Regions from separate parts of the Streptomyces mobaraensis genome, predicted to be linked through region 1. Evidence: riboswitches for the same ligand, from Rfam matches in the RefSeq annotation. Region 1 holds a riboswitch; the other holds the start of a gene.

Region 1 (9,616 bases):
CCGATGCGTGGCTTGTGGAGGCGTACTCCGACGAGACGCTGGTGACCCAGTTGGACGGCGGCACACACCCCGCCGACGTCCGTGACCCGGTTCACGGCGACCCCACCTCGTCCTCGACCTTGCCAAGCCTGGTGGTGCGCATGCTGGAGGACCTGGACGCCCAGGAGGGTGACCGGGTTCTGGAGGTCGGCACAGGCACCGGCTATTCGACGGCCCTCATGTGCGAACACCTTGGCAGCAGGCAGGTGACGTCCGTCGAGCTCGACGCGGCGGCGGCCGAACGGGCGCGAGCGGCGATCCACGCCGCCGGCTATGAACCGACGCTCGTCCCCCACGACGGCCTGCTCGGCTACGCCGGCAGCGCCCCCTACGACCGGTTGATCGCCACCTGCTCCGTGCGTACCATCCCGGCGGCGTGGCTCGCCCAGGTGCGGCCCGGGGGCACGGTCCTGACCACGATGACCGGATGGCTGTACGGCTCCGGCCTCGTCCGGCTGACCGTCGGAGAGGACTGCACGGCCGAGGGCCGGTTTCTGCCCGGCACGGTGTCGTTCATGATCGCTCGAACTCAGGCGCCGCCGGCCCTCACCGGCATCTCGGAACTTCTCGCCCAGGGCGCCGTGGAACGGCCCACGCGTGTCGGCCCCGCCGTGCTGAGTGACTGGACGCCGCAGTTCGTGGCGCAGCTCGCCATTCCGGGCGCTCAGTATGTGGGCATGCGCACGGGCGACGGCCCGATGCTGGACCACATTGTCGACCGGGACGCCGGGTCCTTCGCCACACTCATCCCGGACGGTAGCGGCGGATTCATCGTTCGCCAGGGCGGCCCGGTTCGCCTCTGGGACGCCGTCGAGGAGGCGATCGACACATGGGAGGCGGCCGGTGCGCCGCCACAGACCGCCTTCGGTCTGACCGTCACCCCTGATCACCAGAAGGTCTGGCTCGGCTCCCCCGACGGGCCGGGTTGGCTCCTGCGCCTTTAAGCCCGTCCGGCGTTTGAGGACGAGCGGCGAAGCCGCGAAAAGGGGGTCTGGGGGCTTGCCCCCAGGAAACGGCGAAAGGGCGGGACCGGGGCACCCAACCGTTACAAACGGCGCCCCCGCGTGGGACACATCCCCCATGCCCACCGAGCACCCTCTCGCCACCACCCTCCTCCCCCTCCTCGGAGGCCCCACCAACCTCCGCTCCCTCACTCACTGCATGACCCGCCTCCGCGCAGACGTGGCGGACCCCGCCCTCGTTCGGACGGCGGAGCTCCGGGCCGCTCCCGGCGTCCTCGGAGTGGTCGTGGACGGCACGGCCGTCCAGATCGTTCTCGGCCCGGGCAAGGTCACCCAAGTGGCCGCCGCCCTCCGCGCCGAGCGCCGGGCGCGCACCGCCGCCCCCTCCGGACAACTCCTCCGCCGCGTAGCCCAGATCTTCATCCCCCTCATCCCCGCCCTCATCGGCTGCGGCATCATCGCCGGCCTCGCCGGCCTGCTCGCCAATCTCCAGTGGGCGCCCGCCCTCGTGCCGGCGCTGAACGCCGTCGCGTCCGGGTTCATGGCGCTGATCGGCGTCTTCGTCGGGTACCAGACGGCGAAGGAGTTCGGTGGGACGCCGGTTCTCGGCGGAGCCGTCGCGGCGGTCGCCGTCTGGCCGGGGGTGGGGCAAGTGGAGGCGTTCGGGCGGGGGTTGACGCCCGGGCAGGGCGGGGTGCTCGGGGCCCTGGCCGCGGCGCTGCTGGCCGTGGCCGTGGAACGCGGGTGCCGGCGCGTCGTCCCCGAGGCGCTGGACGTTCTGCTCACCCCGGCGCTCACCGTGCTGCTGCCGGGGCTGGCGACGCTGTACGGGCTGATGTGGGCGGCGGGTGAAGCGTCAAGCGCCGTCGGCCAGTTCGCGGACTGGCTGCTGTCGCACGGGGGTGCCGTGGCGGGGTTCGTGCTGGGCGGGCTGTTCCTGCCGCTGGTGATGCTGGGGCTGCATCAGGCACTGATCCCGGTCCACGCCACGCTGATCGCCGAGCGGGGCAGCACGGTCCTGCTGCCGATCCTCGCCATGGCGGGCGCGGGCCAGGTGGGGGCGGCGGTCGCCGTCTACCTGCGGCTGCCGGACGACATCTCGGTGCGGCGGACGGTGCGTTCCGCGCTTCCGGCTGGACTGCTGGGGGTCGGCGAGCCGTTGGTCTACGGGGTGTCGCTGCCGCTGGGGCGGCCCTTCGCGACGGCCTGTGTGGGAGGCGCCTTCGGCGGCGGGTTCGTGGGGTTCATGGCGCAGGGCGGAAGCGGCACGGTGGGCGCGACGGCGATCGGGCCGTCCGGCTGGGCGTTGTTCCCGCTGCTGAGAGGGGATCAAGGGCCGGTCGAGGCGGTGGTGGTGTACGCGGCGGGGCTGCTGGTCGGGTACGCGGCCGGCTTCCTCGCCACGTACTTCTTCGGTTTTCCCCGGAAACGCCCGAGGGCGGCATCCCCGTGATGGGGATGCCGCCCTCGGTCTGCTTCAGGACTGGCGAGCCGGGTCGGCTCAGAAGTCCATCTCGCCACCGGGCATGCCGCCCGGAGCGGCCGCGGCGGCCTTCTCCGGCTTGTCGGCGATGACGGCCTCGGTGGTGAGGAAGAGCGCCGCGATGGAGGCGGCGTTCTGCAGGGCGGAGCGGGTGACCTTCGCCGGGTCGATGATGCCCTCGGCGATCATGTCGACGTACTCGCCGGTCGCGGCGTTGAGGCCGTGGCCGACGGTCAGGTTGCGGACCTTCTCCACGACGACGCCGCCCTCGAGACCACCGTTGACGGCGATCTGCTTGAGCGGGGCCTCCAGGGCCAGCTTGACGGCGTTGGCACCGGTGGCCTCGTCGCCCTCGAGCTCCAGCTTCTCGAACACCTGGGAGGCCTGGAGCAGGGCCACGCCACCACCGGCGACGATGCCCTCCTCGACGGCCGCCTTCGCGTTGCGAACGGCGTCCTCGATGCGGTGCTTGCGCTCCTTGAGCTCGACCTCGGTCGCGGCACCGGCCTTGATGACGGCCACGCCGCCGGCCAGCTTCGCGAGGCGCTCCTGGAGCTTCTCCCGGTCGTAGTCCGAGTCGCTGTTCTCGATCTCGGCGCGGATCTGGTTGACGCGGCCCTGGACCTGGTCGCTGTCACCGGCACCGTCGACGATGGTCGTCTCGTCCTTGGTGATGACGACCTTGCGGGCGCGGCCGAGCAGGTCGAGACCGGCGTTCTCCAGCTTGAGGCCGACCTCCTCGGAGATGACCGTGCCACCGGTGAGGATGGCGATGTCGCCGAGCATGGCCTTGCGGCGGTCGCCGAAGCCCGGGGCCTTGACGGCGACGGACTTGAAGGTGCCGCGGATCTTGTTGACGACCAGGGTCGACAGGGCCTCGCCCTCGACGTCCTCGGCGATGATCAGCAGCGGCTTGCCGGACTGCATGACCTTCTCGAGGAGCGGCAGCAGGTCCTTGACCGAGCTGATCTTCGAGTTGACGATCAGGATGTACGGGTCGTCGAGGGACGCCTCCATACGCTCCATGTCGGTGGCGAAGTACGCCGAGATGTAGCCCTTGTCGAAGCGCATACCCTCGGTGAGCTCCAGCTCCAGACCGAAGGTCTGGGACTCCTCGACGGTGATGACGCCTTCCTTGCCGACCTTGTCCATCGCCTCGGCGATGAGCTCGCCGATCTGGGTGTCGGCGGCGGAGATGGAGGCCGTGGAGGCGATCTGCTCCTTGGTCTCGACGTCCTTCGCCTGCTCCAGGAGGGCGGCGGAGACGGCCTCGACGGCCTTCTCGATACCGCGCTTCAGGGCCATGGGGTTGGCACCGGCGGCCACGTTGCGCAGACCCTCGCGGACCAGCGCCTGGGCGAGGACGGTCGCGGTCGTCGTGCCGTCACCGGCGACGTCGTCCGTCTTCTTCGCGACCTCCTTGACCAGCTCGGCGCCGATCTTCTCGTACGGGTCCTCCAGCTCGATCTCCTTGGCGATGGAGACACCATCGTTGGTGATCGTGGGGGCGCCCCACTTCTTCTCAAGGACGACGTTGCGGCCCTTGGGGCCGAGGGTGACCTTGACGGCGTCGGCGAGCTGGTTCATACCGCGCTCAAGGCCGCGCCGCGCCTCCTCGTCGAACGCGATGATCTTGGCCATGTGAAGTGGTCCTCCCGGACTGGGGGTGGATTGCTCCGGACCGCACAGGCGCCCGCGACGGACGGCCCACATGCTCGGCGGTTCCTTGCCCCGCCGGGCCCGTGGACCTCACCGACGGTCCAAGTCTGTCACTCTCACTGGGAGAGTGCTAAGCCAATGATTAGCACTCGGCACCTCCGAGTGCAAGCGTCCTTCCGAAGACCGGGGTCATCCCGGACACCGTCCCGGAGGGGTTCCGGGCCTCGTTTCGAACGGATCCCGGAGGCGCCCCGGAGACCCTGCCCAGCGGGAGACCGGCGCACTCCCCGCACCGCCGGCCCGGACGGCCGAACAGTCCGTCCACCGAACAGACGAACGGACACGACAAAGGGGTCCGCACCTCCCGGTGCGGACCCCTTTGACAGACTGAGCGATCGGTGGTCGATGCGCCGCGGTCAGGCGGTCACCCTCACCATGTCGGCCTGAGGTCCCTTCTGGCCCTGCGAGATCTCGAACTCGACCCGCTGCCCCTCTTCCAGGGTGCGGTAGCCGTCCATCTGAATCGCGCTGTAGTGGACGAAAACATCCGCACCACCGTCGACCGCGATGAAGCCGTACCCCTTCTCCGCGTTGAACCACTTGACGGTGCCCTGAGCCATGCCTAACTCCCCTATTACTGGCCCTTGCACAGGACCGCACTTCGCGGACCCGGGTCAGACCTCACCCCTTGTGACACCGAGGGGTGTGCGCCGGAACGCGTCGACCGCGGCTGAATGTATCTGCACGGATGCCGTCTGCAACAGGTCAGACGGACGAGAAATACCGGCGTCGCCGAGCGGCGATCTCCACCCAACAGGGGATGTTCCAGGGCAAGTCGGGCCGGACATACACCGGCCAACCCGACAATTCGCACGCGTAATTCCCGCGCAACTTGACGGGTTCTCATATGCGTTCGGCTCTGACACCGGAGGGGGAACGTCCCAACTGTATCGCGCTTCAACAGACGGAATCGCCCCGTCCGCTTAGCGGCCGGGGCGATTCACGGTTCGCGTGTGGTTCCCGTTGCCGGGTGAGTCTCTCGATGCCGTCGGGCGCGCCGCCTCGCGGGCGCTCGGCGTCGCGGGCGCTCAGCCGCCCGCCACCGCCGGGATGATCGACACGCCCGCGCCGTCCGGGGTCGCCGCGGCGAGGCCGCCCTCGAAGCGGACGTCGTCGTCGTTGACGTACACGTTGACGAAGCGGCGCAGTTTGCCGGCGTCGTCGAGGAGCCGGGCGGCGATGCCCGGGTGGTTCTTCTCCAGGTCGCCGATCACCTCGGAGAGGGTGGATCCCTGGGCGGGGACTTCGGCGCGGCCGTCGGTGTAGGTGCGGAGGATGGTGGGGATGCGGACGGTGACGCTCATGGGGTCGCCTTTCTTGTGAGTGGTGTGGCGTGTGTGCGTGCGCGGGGGGGCGCGGGTGGGGTGCCCCAGTCCCGCCCTTTCACCGTTTCTTGCAGGGGCTGCGCCCCCGCACCCACAAGCGCCCTGCGGGGTCAGGGGCGGCAGCCCCAGGAAACGGTGAAAGTGGGGGTACCCCCTCTGGGGGAGGGACCGGGGCCGCCCACCCCTACCCCAGCCCCGCCTCCCGGAAAGCCCCCAAGCTCGGCCTGATCGTCACCGACGGCCCCGCCGCCACCGCGTCCAGCGTCTTCAGCCCGTCCCCCGTGTTCAGCACCACGGTCGTCAGCGAAGGATCCAGCACCCCCGCCTCCAGCAGCTTCCGCGTGACGCCCACCGTCACGCCGCCCGCCGTCTCCGCGAAGATCCCCTCCGTGCGGGCGAGGAGCCGGATGGCGTCCACGATCTCCGGGTCGGTGACGTCCTCGACGGCACCTCCCGTGCGCCGGGCGATGTCGAGCACGTACGGCCCGTCGGCCGGGTTCCCGATGGCCAGGGACTTGGCGATCGTGTCGGGCTTGACGGGACGCACCACGTCCTGGCCGTCCTTGAAGGCGCGGGAGACCGGCGAGCACCCCTCCGCCTGGGCGCCGAAAATGCGGTACGGGCGATCCTCCACCAGCCCGAGGGCGATCAGTTCCCGCAGCCCCTTGTCGATCTTCGTGAGCTGGGAGCCGGAGGCGATGGGGATGACGAGCTGGTCGGGCAGCCGCCACCCCAGTTGCTCGCAGATCTCGTAGGCGAGGGTCTTGGAGCCCTCGCCGTAGTAGGGGCGGAGGTTGACGTTGACGAAGCCCCATCCCTCGCCCAGCGGGTCACCGATGAGCTCGGAGCAGAAGCGGTTGACGTCGTCGTACGTCCCCTCGATGCCGACGAGGTCGCCGCCGTAGACGGCGGCCATGACGATCTTGCCGGCCTCCAGGTCGTGCGGGATGAAGACGCAGGACCGGAGCCCGGCGCGGGCGGCCGCCGCGCCCACCGCGCCGGCCAGGTTGCCGGTCGAGGAGCAGGACAGCGTGGTGAATCCGAAGGCGCGCGCCGCCTCCACCGCGACCGCGACGACGCGGTCCTTGAAGGAGTGCGTGGGGTTTCCGGAGTCGTCCTTGACGTGCAGCTCTCCGGTGACGCCCAGCTCCCTGGCCAGGTTGTCGGCGCGGACGAGCTGGGTGAAGCCGGGCCGGAGGTTGGGCCGGGAGGCGACGTCGGCGGGGACGGGCAGCAGCGGCGCGTACCGCCAGATGTTCGCGGGGCCGGACTCGATGCGCCGGCGCAGGCCCTCGGGGTCGCCGAGCGGCAGCTCGTAGGCGACCTCCAGCGGGCCGAAGCAGGAGGTGCAGGCGAAGACCGGTCCGAGGGGGACGCGCTCGCCGCACTCGCGGCAGGACAGCGCGACGGCGGGACCAAAGGAACCGCCAAAAGAAGTGGTGGCGGAAGTGACGCTTTCGACGGCTTGCACAGCCATGGAGGCGAGGCCCTTTCTCCTCATCTTCCCCGTGGCGAACCTCGCCACGAGACGGAATTGGCACCTTCCCCGCCGGGAGCCTCACAAGGAGACCGGCTGGAGGGTTGCCGGGGCTTCAACGGGCCGTGTCCCTCTGCCCCTCTGGATGAGCGGTATGGCACTGGGCAGCACCCAGGCGTTTGTGCGCGCGGCACCCCCGACATACGGGCGGGCTCCGCGTTGTTCAAGACTGTATCGGAAGGTGCGGCGCGGCGAGAGGGCCGTTTCGCACCGCGAGACAGATCACCACACCGTTCACAAGCGAGGAGTCGTTCACGTGCTGGAAGAGGTGGAGCGCTGGCTGTCCCGGCGGTCCTGGACCGCGGCGGACCGCCCGCTCGACCGGCTGCTCGCCGCGAAGCGCGCGACGGGTACCACGGTCAGCGTCGTCCTGCCCGCGCTGAACGAGGAGGCCACGGTCGGGGACATCACCGCCGCGATCCGCCGCGACCTCATGACGGACGAGATGCCGCTCGTCGACGAGCTGGTGGTCCTCGACTCCGGTTCGACGGACGGCACGGCGCGGGTCGCCGCGGCGGCCGGGGCCCGGGTCGAGCACCGGGACGCCGTGCTCCCCGGCCTGCCCGCCGTCCCCGGCAAGGGCGAGGTGCTGTGGCGGTCCCTGCTGGTGACCTCCGGCGACGTCGTCTGCTTCATCGACGCCGACCTGCGCGACTTCTCGTCCGCCTTCGTCTCCGGGATCGTCGGCCCGCTGCTGACCGACCCGGACGTGGACTTCGTCAAGGCGATGTACGACCGCCCGCTGGGCGAGGCGGCGGGCCAGGGCGGCCGGGTGACGGAGCTGGTCGCCCGCCCGCTGCTCAACCTGCACTGGCCGCGGCTGGCCGGTTTCGTGCAGCCGCTGGGCGGCGAGTACGCGGCCCGGCGCTCGCTGCTGGAGCGGCTGCCGTTCCCCGTCGGCTACGGCGTGGAGCTCGGCCTGCTCGTCGACGCGCTGCACACGGTGGGCCTGGACGCGCTGGCCCAGGTCGACGTCGGGGTGCGCAAGCACCGCCACCAGGACGGGCGGGCGCTGGGCCGGATGGCCGCCGCCATCTACCGCACCGCTCAGCTGCGGCTGGGCCGCGAACCGCTGGTGCGCCCGGAGCTGACCCAGTTCGAGCGCACGGCGGAGGGGTTCGTTCCGCGGACGTATCCGGTGGACACCGAGGAGCGCCCGCCGATGACGCAGGTCCCCGAGTACGCGCGGCACCGCGCGGCGTAGACCTACGGAGACGGGCGGCGTAGGCGTACGCGAAAGGGCAACGGGGGGAGGCGTACGTTTGAGCGGATGGCGGCGTGGCAAGGCTCGCGTCATGGTCGCTGAGCACGTGCAGAACGCCCCCATCGTCGTGGCATCCAACCGCGGCCCGGTCTCCTACCGGGTCGCCGAGGACGGCTCCCTGACCTCCGGCCGGGGCGGCGGTGGCCTGGTCTCCGGGCTCAGCGCCATCGGTACGGACTCCGGCGCGGTGTGGGTCTGCGCCGCGCTCGGCGAGGGCGACCGGCTCGCCGCCCGCCGCGCGGGCCGCCGGCTCGACCCGGCCGACACCGGCGGGTACGGCGTGCGGATGCTCGACGTCCCGGCCGAGACCTTCGCCGCCGCGTACAACGGCATCGCCAACTCGGTGCTGTGGTTCGTCCACCACCTGCTCTACCAGACGCCGCTGGAGCCCGTCTTCGACGCCGGGTTCCGCGAGCAGTGGGCCGCGTACGAGACGTACAACGCCGCCTTCGCGGACGCGCTCGCCGAGGAGGCCGCCGAGGGCGCGGTGGTGCTCGTCCAGGACTACCACCTGACGCTGGTCCCGGGCCTGCTCCGCGAGCGCCGCCCCGACCTGCGCATCAGCCACTTCTCGCACACCCCCTGGGCGCCGCCGGACTACTACCGGATGCTCCCCGACGACGTGGCCGCGCAGGTGCTCCGCGGCATCCTGGGCGGCGACCGCGCGGCGTTCCTCACCCGCCGCTGGGCCGACGCGTTCGCCGCCTGCTGCGCGGACGTCCTCGGCGCGGAGGTCGTCCGCGCGGACGACGGGTCGGCGACGGCCGTGCGCCTCGACGGCCGGACGACGCTGCTCGGCGTCCACGGCCTGGGCGCGGACGCCGCCTTCCTGCGCGAGCGCGCCCACCGGCCGGACGTCGAGGAGCGGATGGCCGCGCTGCGCGAGCAGGTCGGGGCCGGCCGCCGGACGATCGTCCGCGTGGACCGCACCGAGCTGTCGAAGAACATCGTCCGCGGCCTGCACGCCTTCCGGCGGCTCCTGGAGGACCACCCGCAGTGGCGCGAGCGCGTCGTGCACATCGCGTTCGCGTACCCGTCCCGGCAGGACCTCACCGTCTACCGCGACTACACGGCGGAGGTCGAGCGCGTCGCCGGCCTGATCAACGAGGAGTTCGGGACGCCCGGGTGGCAGCCGGTCGCCCTGCACGTCAAGGACGACTTCGCACGCTCCCTCGCGGCCTACCGGATGGCGGACGTCGCCCTGGTCAACCCGATCCGCGACGGGATGAACCTGGTCGCCAAGGAGGTGCCGGTCGTCTCCGACGACGGCTGCGCGCTGGTGCTCTC
Region 2 (9,616 bases), 2.3 Mb from region 1:
CGGAGATCCTGGTGGAGCAACTCGTCGACCGGCTCGGCGAACTGGGCTACGACCAGGTGGACACCCTGACCACGGTGGAGGAGGACGTGGTCTTCGCCATGCCGGGCAGCCTTGGCGGTCCCCGGTGACCACGCGCTGACCAGGCGTGCCGGGCCGGCCCGTCGAGCCCGTCGGCCGGGGCGGTGGGCGACCCCCTGGCCCACCGCCCCGGCCGGGGTCACCCCGCCGCGCCGGCCCGCTGCTGCATCACCCGGGCCACGTGCACCCGTGACGGGCACTTCAGCTTGTTCATCACCTGACGGAGATGGTTGACCACCGTCCACTCCGACAGTTCCAGGGTCCGGGCGATCTGCCGGTTGGTCATGCCCTCGGCCACCAGCTCGGCGATCTGGTACTGGCGCGGGGTGAGCCCTGCGGGCGGCTCGGCGTCCGGCCCGCCCGCAGCCGCCGCCCGGTGCTCCGCCTCCAGGGCGGCCACCGGCAGGGAGAGGGCGAGGGTGAGCGCCGACCCCGGCGAGGGGCACTCCTCCGGCGGGACGGTTCGGGCCTGCTCCGCCCCCGCCCCGCACCGCCCGCGCAGCGCCGCGGCCGCGGCCAGCACCTGGCGGACCACCCGCTGGTCGGCCTCGCCCCGGCCGGCCACCGCGCGTCCCGTGGTCTCCAGCGCCAGCGCCACCTCCGCCGGGCTGCCGGAGTGCAGCAGGAGCAGGTCCATGCCCTCCCGTACGGCGGCGTGCGCGGCCGCACACCGGCCCAGGGCGACCCTGACCCGGGCCAGGTCGATCAATGCCAGCGCCAGGGCGTGCGGATCGTCCAGCGACCGCAGGTCGTCGACCGCTCTGAGCAGGGGTGCCTCCGCCTCCGCGGCGCCCTGGCCGGCGAGGGCCAGGCCGAGCTGCCGCCGCGCGGCGGCGGCGCCCCCGACCTCGCGCCGGGCATCGAGCACCGCCACGGCCTGCTGGGCGAGGGCCACCGCGCCCAGCAGGTCCCCGGCCCGCCGCCGTGCCTCCGCGCGGTGGACCGCGACGCCCGCGCCTCCGACGGCGTCCCCGGCGGCCTCATGGAGTGCGGCCGCCCGGTCGAGCAGTCCGCTCGCCCGTTCCATGTCGTCGCCAGCCAGCGTCCAACGGCCCGCCGTGGCCAGCGCGTCGGCGAATAGGGAGTTCGGGCCCCCGTCGGGGCCCTCGTCCGGTCCGGCCGCGAGCGCGTCGAGGGAGCCGTGCAGCAGCGCGGCCGCCTCGGGCAGCAGGTCGTGCACGGCCAGGGCGTCGTCCAGGTTCAGCAGCATCCGTACCGCGTCGGCGTGGCGGCTGCGGGCTTGCAGCCCGCGCACGGCCGTACGGAGGTCCGGCATGCGGGTGAGCACCAGGGCCAGCCAGCGGGAGCGGCCCTCAGCGGTGCGCAGGCCGGTCCGCGCCGCGGCGGCGAACCGGATGCAGTGGTCGATGTGAAGCTCCCGGGCCTCGGCGAACGCCACGGTATCGGCGGCGAGTTGGCGCCGGTAGTGGTCGCGCACCACGGTGAGCATCCGGAACTCCGGGTCGCCGTCCCGCCGTTTGGCGCTCACCAGCAGGCTCTTGTGGACCAGCGAGTCCAGTCGGCGGGCCGCCCGCATGCGGCTGAGGCGGCCCAGCCGCTGCACCGTGAGCAGGTCGATCGTGGACTCGCAGACGGCGAGCCGCCGCATCAGCAGCCGCTCGTCGGCGGTGAGCGTCGCGTCCCCCCAGGACAGTGCACTCGACAGTGAGTGATGTCTGGTCGGCACGTCCAGGAAGTGGCTGTGGTACGGGTATTCGCCCCTGCGCAGCGCCTGCAGCAGCTCCCCCGTGCTCATCGCGCCTACGGACCGCGCCGTCACCTCGATGGCGAGCGGCAGCCCGTCGAGGACCTCGCAGATCTCGTCGATGTTCCGCAGGTCCGCGCCTTGGAGGACGTCGCCGCGGTAGTGCGCCCCTACCCGGTCGAGGAAGAGCTGCGCCGCCACGGAGCTCCCGTCGCCCCGGTCGCGGGTCCGGACGAGCAACGGGGCCAGCGGATGGAGGTGTTCCGCGTAGACGTTGAGCGCGGACCGGCTGGTGAGCAGCAGCCGCAGCCGCAGGCAACGGGCCAGCAGGCAGGGAGGATCGGCGGTCAGCAGGCTCGCCACCGTGTCGCAGTTGTCCAGGACGAGCAGCACCCGGCGGTTGCCGATGCACTCCACGACGGTGTCCGGGACCGCCGCGTGCGCCGCGTCCCCTTCGGCGCCGGGCAGGCCCAGCGCGGCTGCGATCTCGCGCCATACATCGGTGAGGCTGCCGGCGGCGGCCAGGTCGGCCCGGACGACCTCGTCGGCGACCTGCGGGACGGCGTCCGCGACCACCGCCGCCGCCAGGACGCTCTTGCCCACCCCGGCCGGGCCGGTGACGGTGAGCAGCCGCACTCCCGGCTGCCGCAGCAGCCGGGATACCTCGGCGATGTCCCTCTCCCTTCCGTACAGCCGCGGTGCGCGGAACGACCCTGCCTCCCGGCAGGGCCGCGGAACGTGGCACACGCGCACTTCTTCGCGGACACCGCAATCCATCAGCTGGCTCACGCGGAAACTCCCCTCGTTGGCTTGTGCCACCCGAGTGGGCTGTGTTGTCCGGGTACCGCGTCATCCGGGAACGCCGCGTCAACCACCCGTGCCCCTCGCCCCCATACCCCGACGAATCATCGACGGCCCACTCCATGGCACAAGATGTTCCACAGATGATGCCTGAGGTTCCGCCGGGCCATTGGTGCCCCGCAGGTGCGCCACAGGTGTCCCGCTGGAGAGCCAATCAAGATCGCGGAATGGGAAGTTCGGCCAACCCCGTCACTTCTTGGCCGCCTGCGCCCTCAGGAAGTCGTCGACCAGCTCGGCGACATAGCCTCCGGCGAAGTCACCCCCCTCCGCCAGCCGCCGGAAGACAAGCGGACCGATGAGCCGGTCCACGGCCACGTCGATATCGAGCGACCCGGGAAGCTCGCCCCGTGCGCTGCCCTCCGCCAGAATCTCGCGGAGCGCCGACATTCCCTTGCGGGTGCAGGACTCCAGAACCGCCGCATACCGGGGATCGAGGGGCGCCTGATCGATGATGACCCGTAGCGCCCGCTCCTGCTTCGGGTTGCACAACATCGCGGCGATTACCCCCACTTCGCTGCGGAGGTCGCTGCGCAGATCACCCGTGCGTTCGCTGTGATCCACCGAGAAAATATCGGCGAGCAGCTCCTGGATGAGCATCGCCGCCTCCGGCCAGTGCCGGTACAGCGTGGTCCGCCCTACGCCGCTGCGCGCCGCCACGGCCACGTGCGTCACCTCGGCCCACCCGCCCTCGATCAGCAGATCACCTGCGGCCGCCAGCGCCGCGGCCCTGCTGCGCTCCGCCCGTGGATCGGGACCACGCCCCGCGCGGCCGTTCCCCTTGACGGTCTCCTTGGTAGTTGCCTTGGTGGTACTTCTCGCCATGGCTCGACGCCTCCGTTCACCGACCGATTTATGGAACAGCTTGCACCACAAATCACGTGAGGGGAACGGCCTTGGACGGCGGGACCACTACGGCTGCGCGGACGGCCCCCGGAGCACGCCCAGCCGCCGCTCGCGATGCGCCTTCTGCCGACAGGCGGCGGAACCGGGGCGGCCCCCGTACGGGCGGCGGACAGCGAACCGCCACAGACCACACACCAGGTTTCGTCACGCCGGCCCCCGGGGCCTCGGGGGCGGTTTCGTCACACCCCGCCCCGGACGGAGGCTGTCGCAGGCCAGCGCCGCCATCCTGTCGGGCGGCATGCCGGGGCCGCGCCGCCGCTCCATCGAACATCCGAGGAGCAGGGCGAGGACGCCGTCCAGCACCACGTCCCGCCGTACGGCGCCCGCCTGTGGGGCCCGTTCCAGCAGGACGCCCAGGGCCTCGCGGAACTCCCGTCCGACACCCGGCGACGGGGTGAAACGCCCCTCCGCACTCGCCTCCAGGGCGTCGCACAGCCCACGTCATGGCCAGAGTCCGGGTGCCACGCCCCGACGGAAGGCCTAGGCGCTCCGCAGGGCGCATGCGGCGGGCGGTGCCCCGGTCCCTCCCCCGGAGGGGGGACCCCCACTTCGCCGATTCCCGGGGCAAGCCCCCGGACCCCCTGATACCGCGCTTCGCGCGGTTGTCCTCAAGCGCCCTATTCAGCCCGTTGGGGGTCCCCCCTCTGGGGGAGTTTGAGGACGAGCGGCGGAGCCGCTCTGGGGCGCAGCCCCAGGAAGCGGCGAATGGGGGTGCCCCCTCTGGGGGAGGGACCGGGGCACACCCCCGGAGGGACTACCGCCGCACCAACTCCCCCACCGCCCCCACAAACCGCTCAACATGCTCATCAGGCGTCCCGACGCCAAAGCTCACCCGCACAGCCGAGCCCCCCGCAGGAAGCAGCGCCCGCACCAGCGGATGCGCGCAGAAAAGACCGTCCCGCACCCCGATCCCGTACTCCGCCGAAAGAGCCGCGGCGAACGCGGAACTCTCCCACCCGTCGACGACGAACGACACCACCCCCACCCGCGGCGCGTCATCCCCGAACAGGGACAGCACCCGCACCCCCGGCACCGCCGCGAGCCCGGCCCGCAGCCGCGCGAGCAGCGCCTCCTCCCGGGCGGCGAGCCGCTCGAACCCGGCCTCGGTCAACGCCCGGCACGCGGAGGCGACGGCATGCGCGCCGATGACGTTCGGGGAGCCGGCCTCGTGCCGCGCGACGGTGTCGAACCACTCGACCGCGGGCGCGCCGGACGCGTCCCGGGTGACGCTGCGGGTGGCGCCGCCGCCCGCGAGGTACGGCTCGGCCGCCCGCAGCCAGTCCGCGCGCCCCGCCAACACCCCCGCGCCGAACGGCGCGTACAGCTTGTGGCCGGAGAAGGCGACCCAGTCGACGTCGAGTTCACCGATGTCCACCGCGCGGTGCGGCGCGAGCTGTGCCGCGTCGAGGACGACACGGGCGCCGTGCGCGTGCGCGGCGGCGGCGAGTTCGCGGACGGGCCACAGCTCCCCGGTCACGTTGGACGCACCCGTCACACACACCAGCGCGGGGCCGTACGGCTCCCGGGCCGCCAGCGCCCGTTCCAGCGTCTCGACGGCCTCCGCGGGGCTGCGCGGCGCGTCCAGCCAGGTGACGGGCGTCTCGCCGGTCCCGGCGCGGCGGGCCCAGGGCAGCAGGGCGGCGTGGTGCTCGGTCTCGAAGACGAACACCCGGGTGCCGGCGGGCAGGGCCGCGGCCAGGAGGTTGAGCGAGTCGGTGGTCGAGCGGGTGAACACCACCTGGTCGTCCGCCCTGCAGCCGAGGAACGCGGCGACGGTCGCGCGGCTGTTCTCGAACAGCTCGGTGGAGAGCCGCGAGAGGTACCCGGCCCCCCGGTGCACGCTGCCGTAATACGGCGCGTAGGCGGCGACGTCGTCCCACACCCGCTGCAGGGCGGGCGCGCTCGCCGCGTAGTCGAGGGCGGCGTAGGCCACTTCGCCACCGCCGGCGACGGGAACGCGGACGTCCCGCCCGAGGACGGGCAGCGGCAGGGACGGCGCGGAGCCGGCGACAACGGTCGTGGGGGCGAGGGCTGAAACGGCGGAGGACATGACGAACTCCCGTGGAAGGCAGGCCGGATCACTGCGCGGCGGCACGGCGGCGGCGCAGGAGAAGGGAAACGTGCGGGCGCGGAGAAGGGGCTCTCGGCCCTAGCGCATTCGCTGGATCACGGAAGGAACTCCCTCGACGACCAGGATCCCTGGCGAGGGATCCGCGCTTGCCGCAGACCTCGCTGCCTGCGGCCCGGTCATCACCCGGGGCACCCCGCCACGGACGGAGGGTTGCCGGACAGCGGGCCGGGGCCTGTGTCGCTGTCACTCGTGACCTGGCGGCGAGTATGGCATAGCGGATCAGGGCGGCGAAAGCGGGTTCCGCGATACGGACGGTTCACGTCCGGGGGGTGGTGCCCCGGTCCCTCCCCCAGAGGGGGCACCCCCATTCACCACTTCCTGGGGCTGCGCCCCAGACCCCGCTTTCGCGGCTCCGCCGCTCGTCCTCAAACGCCGGACGGGCTGGATAGTGCGGTTTCGGGGGTGCGGGGGCGCAGCCCCCGCAAGAAACGGAGAATGGGGGTGCCCCCTCTGGGGGAGGGACCGGGGCACCCCCACCCCCGTTCACCCCCCGTTGCTCACCCGCACCCACCGCTCCAAAGCGGCCCGCGCCGCCCCCGAGTCGATCGACTCCGCCGCCCGCGCGATCCCCCCGGCGATCCGCACCGCAAGCGGCTCGTCGGACGGCTCCAGAGCCACCAGCGCAGCCGCCGAGTTCAACAACACCGCATCCCGCACCGGCCCGCTCTCCCCCGCCAGCACCCGCCGCGCCACATCCGCGTTGTACGACGCGTCCGCGCCCCGCAGCGCCTCGACCGGCACCAGGTCGATCCCCACGTCCCGCGGGTCGAAGTGCTCCTCCCGCACCGCACCGTCCCGTACGACCCACACCCGCGACGTGGCCGTGGTCGTCAGCTCGTCCAGCCCGTCGTCGCCCCGGAACACCAGGGCGGACGAGCCCCGTTCCGCGAGGACCCCGGCCAGGATGGGCGCCATCCGGGCGTCGGCGACGCCGGTGGCCTGGGCGCGGACGCGGGCCGGGTTGGTGAGCGGGCCGAGGACGTTGAACGTCGTCCGGACGCCCAGCTCGCGGCGGGCGGCCGCCACATGCCGCAGCGCGGGGTGGAACTTCACGGCGAAGCAGAAGGTGATGCCGGCCTCGTGGGCGACCTCCACCACCCGCTCCGGGGAGAGGTCCAGGTTGACGCCCAGCTTCTCCAGGACGTCGGAGGCGCCGCTCGCCGACGAAGCGGCCCGGTTGCCGTGTTTGACGACCTTCACGCCCGTCCCCGCGACGACGATCGACGACATCGTCGAGATGTTCACCGTCTTCGCGCCGTCGCCGCCCGTGCCGACGATGTCCACGCTGGGGCCGGGCACCTCGATGAGGTTGGCGTGCGCGTACATGGCCCGTACCAGGCCGGAGATCTCGGCGACCGTCTCGCCCTTGGCGCGCAGGGCCACGGCGAAGCCGGCGATCTGGGCGTCGGTGGCGGCCCCGCGCATGATGCGGTCCATGGCCCAGGCGGTGTCGTCCGCGCCCAGGTCGCGTCCGCCGAGCAGCGCCTCCAGGACGCCGGGCCAGGACCGGGACACCGTGCCGTCGCCGCCTGTCGGGGTCGCAACGTTCATGGTCCACGCTCCTGGTGGTCGGTACGGGGCCCTGTCCTCGCAGGGCACGTGCCCAGCCTAACCAGCTCCCGGGACGGCGAAGAGCCCCGTCCATGCGCTGGACGGGGCTCCTGCCGTGGCGATCAGCTGTGATCAGTATCCGGAGAGGGAGATCAGGGGATCAGTGGTGGCCGTGGCCGCTCGTGATCTCCTGGAACTCCTCCGCCGTGGCCTTGGGGACGAACTTGTCCTCCCCGTACATGCTCTTGGAGAGCCGGACCTTCATCTTCTGGCCCATGGACGCCTTGCGCGCGACGCCGTTCTTGTCGACCTCGGGCTCCAGCTCCAGCGGCTTCGGCTGCTCGTGCGCGGTGAGCGTGTGCAGCTGCTCCTGCGTGAGCGGCTCGTGGACCTCCACGAACTCACCGTGCGGCAGGCGCTTGATGATGCCGGACTCGCGGCCGTGCAGGACCTTCTCCCGGTCGCGCCGCTGCAGACCCATGCAGATCCGGCGGGTGGCGATGAACGACAGCACGGGGACCACGAAGAACCCGATGCGGACGAACCAGGTGATCGCGTTGAGCGACAGGTGGAAGTGCGTGGCCCAGAGGTCGTTTCCACCGCCGATCAGCATCACGAAGTACGCGGCGATCCAGGCGACACCGAAGGCGGTGCGCGTCGGAGCGTTGCGCGGACGGTCCAGCAGGTGGTGCTCCCGCTTGTCGCCGGTCGCCCAGGACTCCAGGAAGGGCCAGAGGGCGATGGCGAAGAGCACCAGCGGGAAGATGACCAGCGGGATGAACACGCCCAGGACCAGGGTGTGGCCCCAGATGTTGATCTCCCAGCCCGGCATGACGCGGATCAGACCCTCGGCGAAGCCCATGTACCAGTCGGGCTGGGCACCGGTGGACACCTGGTCCGGCCGGTAGGGGCCGATCTCCCAGATGGGGTTGATCGTGGCGATCGCCGCGACGGCCGCGATGGCACCGAAGACGAGGAAGAAGAAGCCTCCCGCCTTGGCCATGTAGACCGGCAGCAGCGGCATGCCGACGACGTTCTTCTCGGTGCGGCCCGGACCCGGGAACTGGGTGTGCTTGTGGTAGAAGACCAGGATCAGGTGGGCCACCACGAGACCGAGCATGATGCCCGGCAGCAGCAGGATGTGGACCGAGTAGAACCGCGCCACGAAGTCCCCGCCGGGGAACTCCCCGCCGAACACGAACATCGACAGGTAGGTGCCGATGACCGGGACGGACAGGATCGCGCCGTCCACGAAGCGGACGCCGGTGCCGGAGAGCAGGTCGTCCGGCAGCGAGTAACCGGTGAAGCCGGTGAACATGCCGAGGAAGAACAGCAGGAACCCGAACAGCCAGTTGATCTCACGCGGCTTGCGGAACGCGCCCGTGAAGAAGACGCGCATCATGTGCACGAACATGCCGGCGAGGAAGATCAGCGCGGCCCAGTGGTGGATCTGCCGGATGAGCAGACCACCGCGGACGTCGAAGCTGATGTGCAGCGTCGAGGAGAACGCCTCGGACATCCGCTGTCCCTGGAGCGGGACGTAGGAACCGTGGTAGACGACCTCGTTCATGCTCGGGTGGAAGAACAGCGTCAGATACACACCCGTGAGGATGATGATCAGGAAGCTGTAGAGGCAGACCTCGCCCAGCATGAAGGACCAGTGGTCCGGGAAGATCTTCCGCATGTTGGCCTTGGCCAGGCTGTAGATCCCCAGCCGGCCGTCGGCCCAGTCGGCGACCCGCTCACCCGCGGGTGCCTTGCGGCCGGGCTTGCCGGCCGCGTTCGTCTCTGCAGTACTCATCCGCGCTCCCAGAAGGCAGGACCGACGGGCTCGGCGAAGTCGCCCATCGCCTCGAGGTAGCCCTTGTCATTGACCTTGATCCGCAGCTGCGGAAGGGCGTGCCCGGCCGGACCGAAGACCACGCGACCGCCGTCGGAGAGGTCGAAGGTGGACTGGTGGCACGGGCAGAGCACGTGGTGGGTCTGCTGCTCGTAGAGGCTGATCGGGCAGCCCACGTGCGTGCAGATCTTGGAGAACGCGACGATGCCGTCGACCGACCAGTCCAGTTCCTTCTTGTCCTTGATGTCCTCCGGACGGAGCCGGACGATCATCAGGGCCGCCTTGGCGATCTGGACCTGGAAGTCGTGGTCCTCCTCCGACATGCCCTGCGGCATGGCGAAGGTGAGGGAGCCGACCTGGACGTCCTCGGGACGCAGCGGCTGCATCGTGTTCTGGTTGACCAGCAGCTTGCCGGCCGCCCACTTGGACTTGCGGAGCTTGGTGCCCGGCTTGGGGCCCAGGCCGCCGAAGAGGAAGAGGGCGGAGAGCGGCATCAGCGCCAGGGCGCCGAACATCGTGTTGCGGATCAGCGGGCGGCGGCCCATCG

What was found. A riboswitch is a leader RNA that binds a small molecule or an ion and turns the genes downstream of it on or off. The one in region 1 is predicted to bind S-adenosylmethionine.
Region 2: another riboswitch for S-adenosylmethionine. It lies ahead of K7I03_RS24210 (aminotransferase class V-fold PLP-dependent enzyme); the one in region 1 lies ahead of thrC (threonine synthase).

Annotation. Positions count from the first base shown of each region.
Region 1 is NZ_CP083590.1:3,142,548-3,152,163, forward strand. Features, by position in the region: gene tgmC (ATP-grasp peptide maturase system methyltransferase) at 1-983, shown strand, start outside; gene K7I03_RS13390 (PTS transporter subunit EIIC) at 1,120-2,454, shown strand; gene groL (chaperonin GroEL) at 2,503-4,125, opposite strand; gene K7I03_RS13400 (cold-shock protein) at 4,560-4,763, opposite strand; gene K7I03_RS13405 (MoaD/ThiS family protein) at 5,232-5,507, opposite strand; gene thrC (threonine synthase) at 5,713-7,005, opposite strand; SAM riboswitch class I at 7,023-7,157, opposite strand; gene K7I03_RS13415 (glucosyl-3-phosphoglycerate synthase) at 7,322-8,269, shown strand; gene K7I03_RS13420 (alpha,alpha-trehalose-phosphate synthase (UDP-forming)) at 8,361-9,616, shown strand, end outside.
Region 2 is NZ_CP083590.1:5,489,219-5,498,834, reverse strand. Features, by position in the region: gene K7I03_RS24225 (4-hydroxy-3-methylbut-2-enyl diphosphate reductase) at 1-128, shown strand, start outside; gene K7I03_RS24220 (ATP-binding protein) at 218-2,530, opposite strand; gene K7I03_RS24215 (TetR/AcrR family transcriptional regulator) at 2,834-3,466, opposite strand; gene K7I03_RS34395 (SbtR family transcriptional regulator) at 3,692-3,982, opposite strand; gene K7I03_RS24210 (aminotransferase class V-fold PLP-dependent enzyme) at 4,302-5,597, opposite strand; SAM riboswitch class IV at 5,756-5,873, opposite strand; gene trpD (anthranilate phosphoribosyltransferase) at 6,162-7,229, opposite strand; gene qcrB (cytochrome bc1 complex cytochrome b subunit) at 7,390-9,030, opposite strand; gene qcrA (cytochrome bc1 complex Rieske iron-sulfur subunit) at 9,027-9,616, opposite strand, start outside.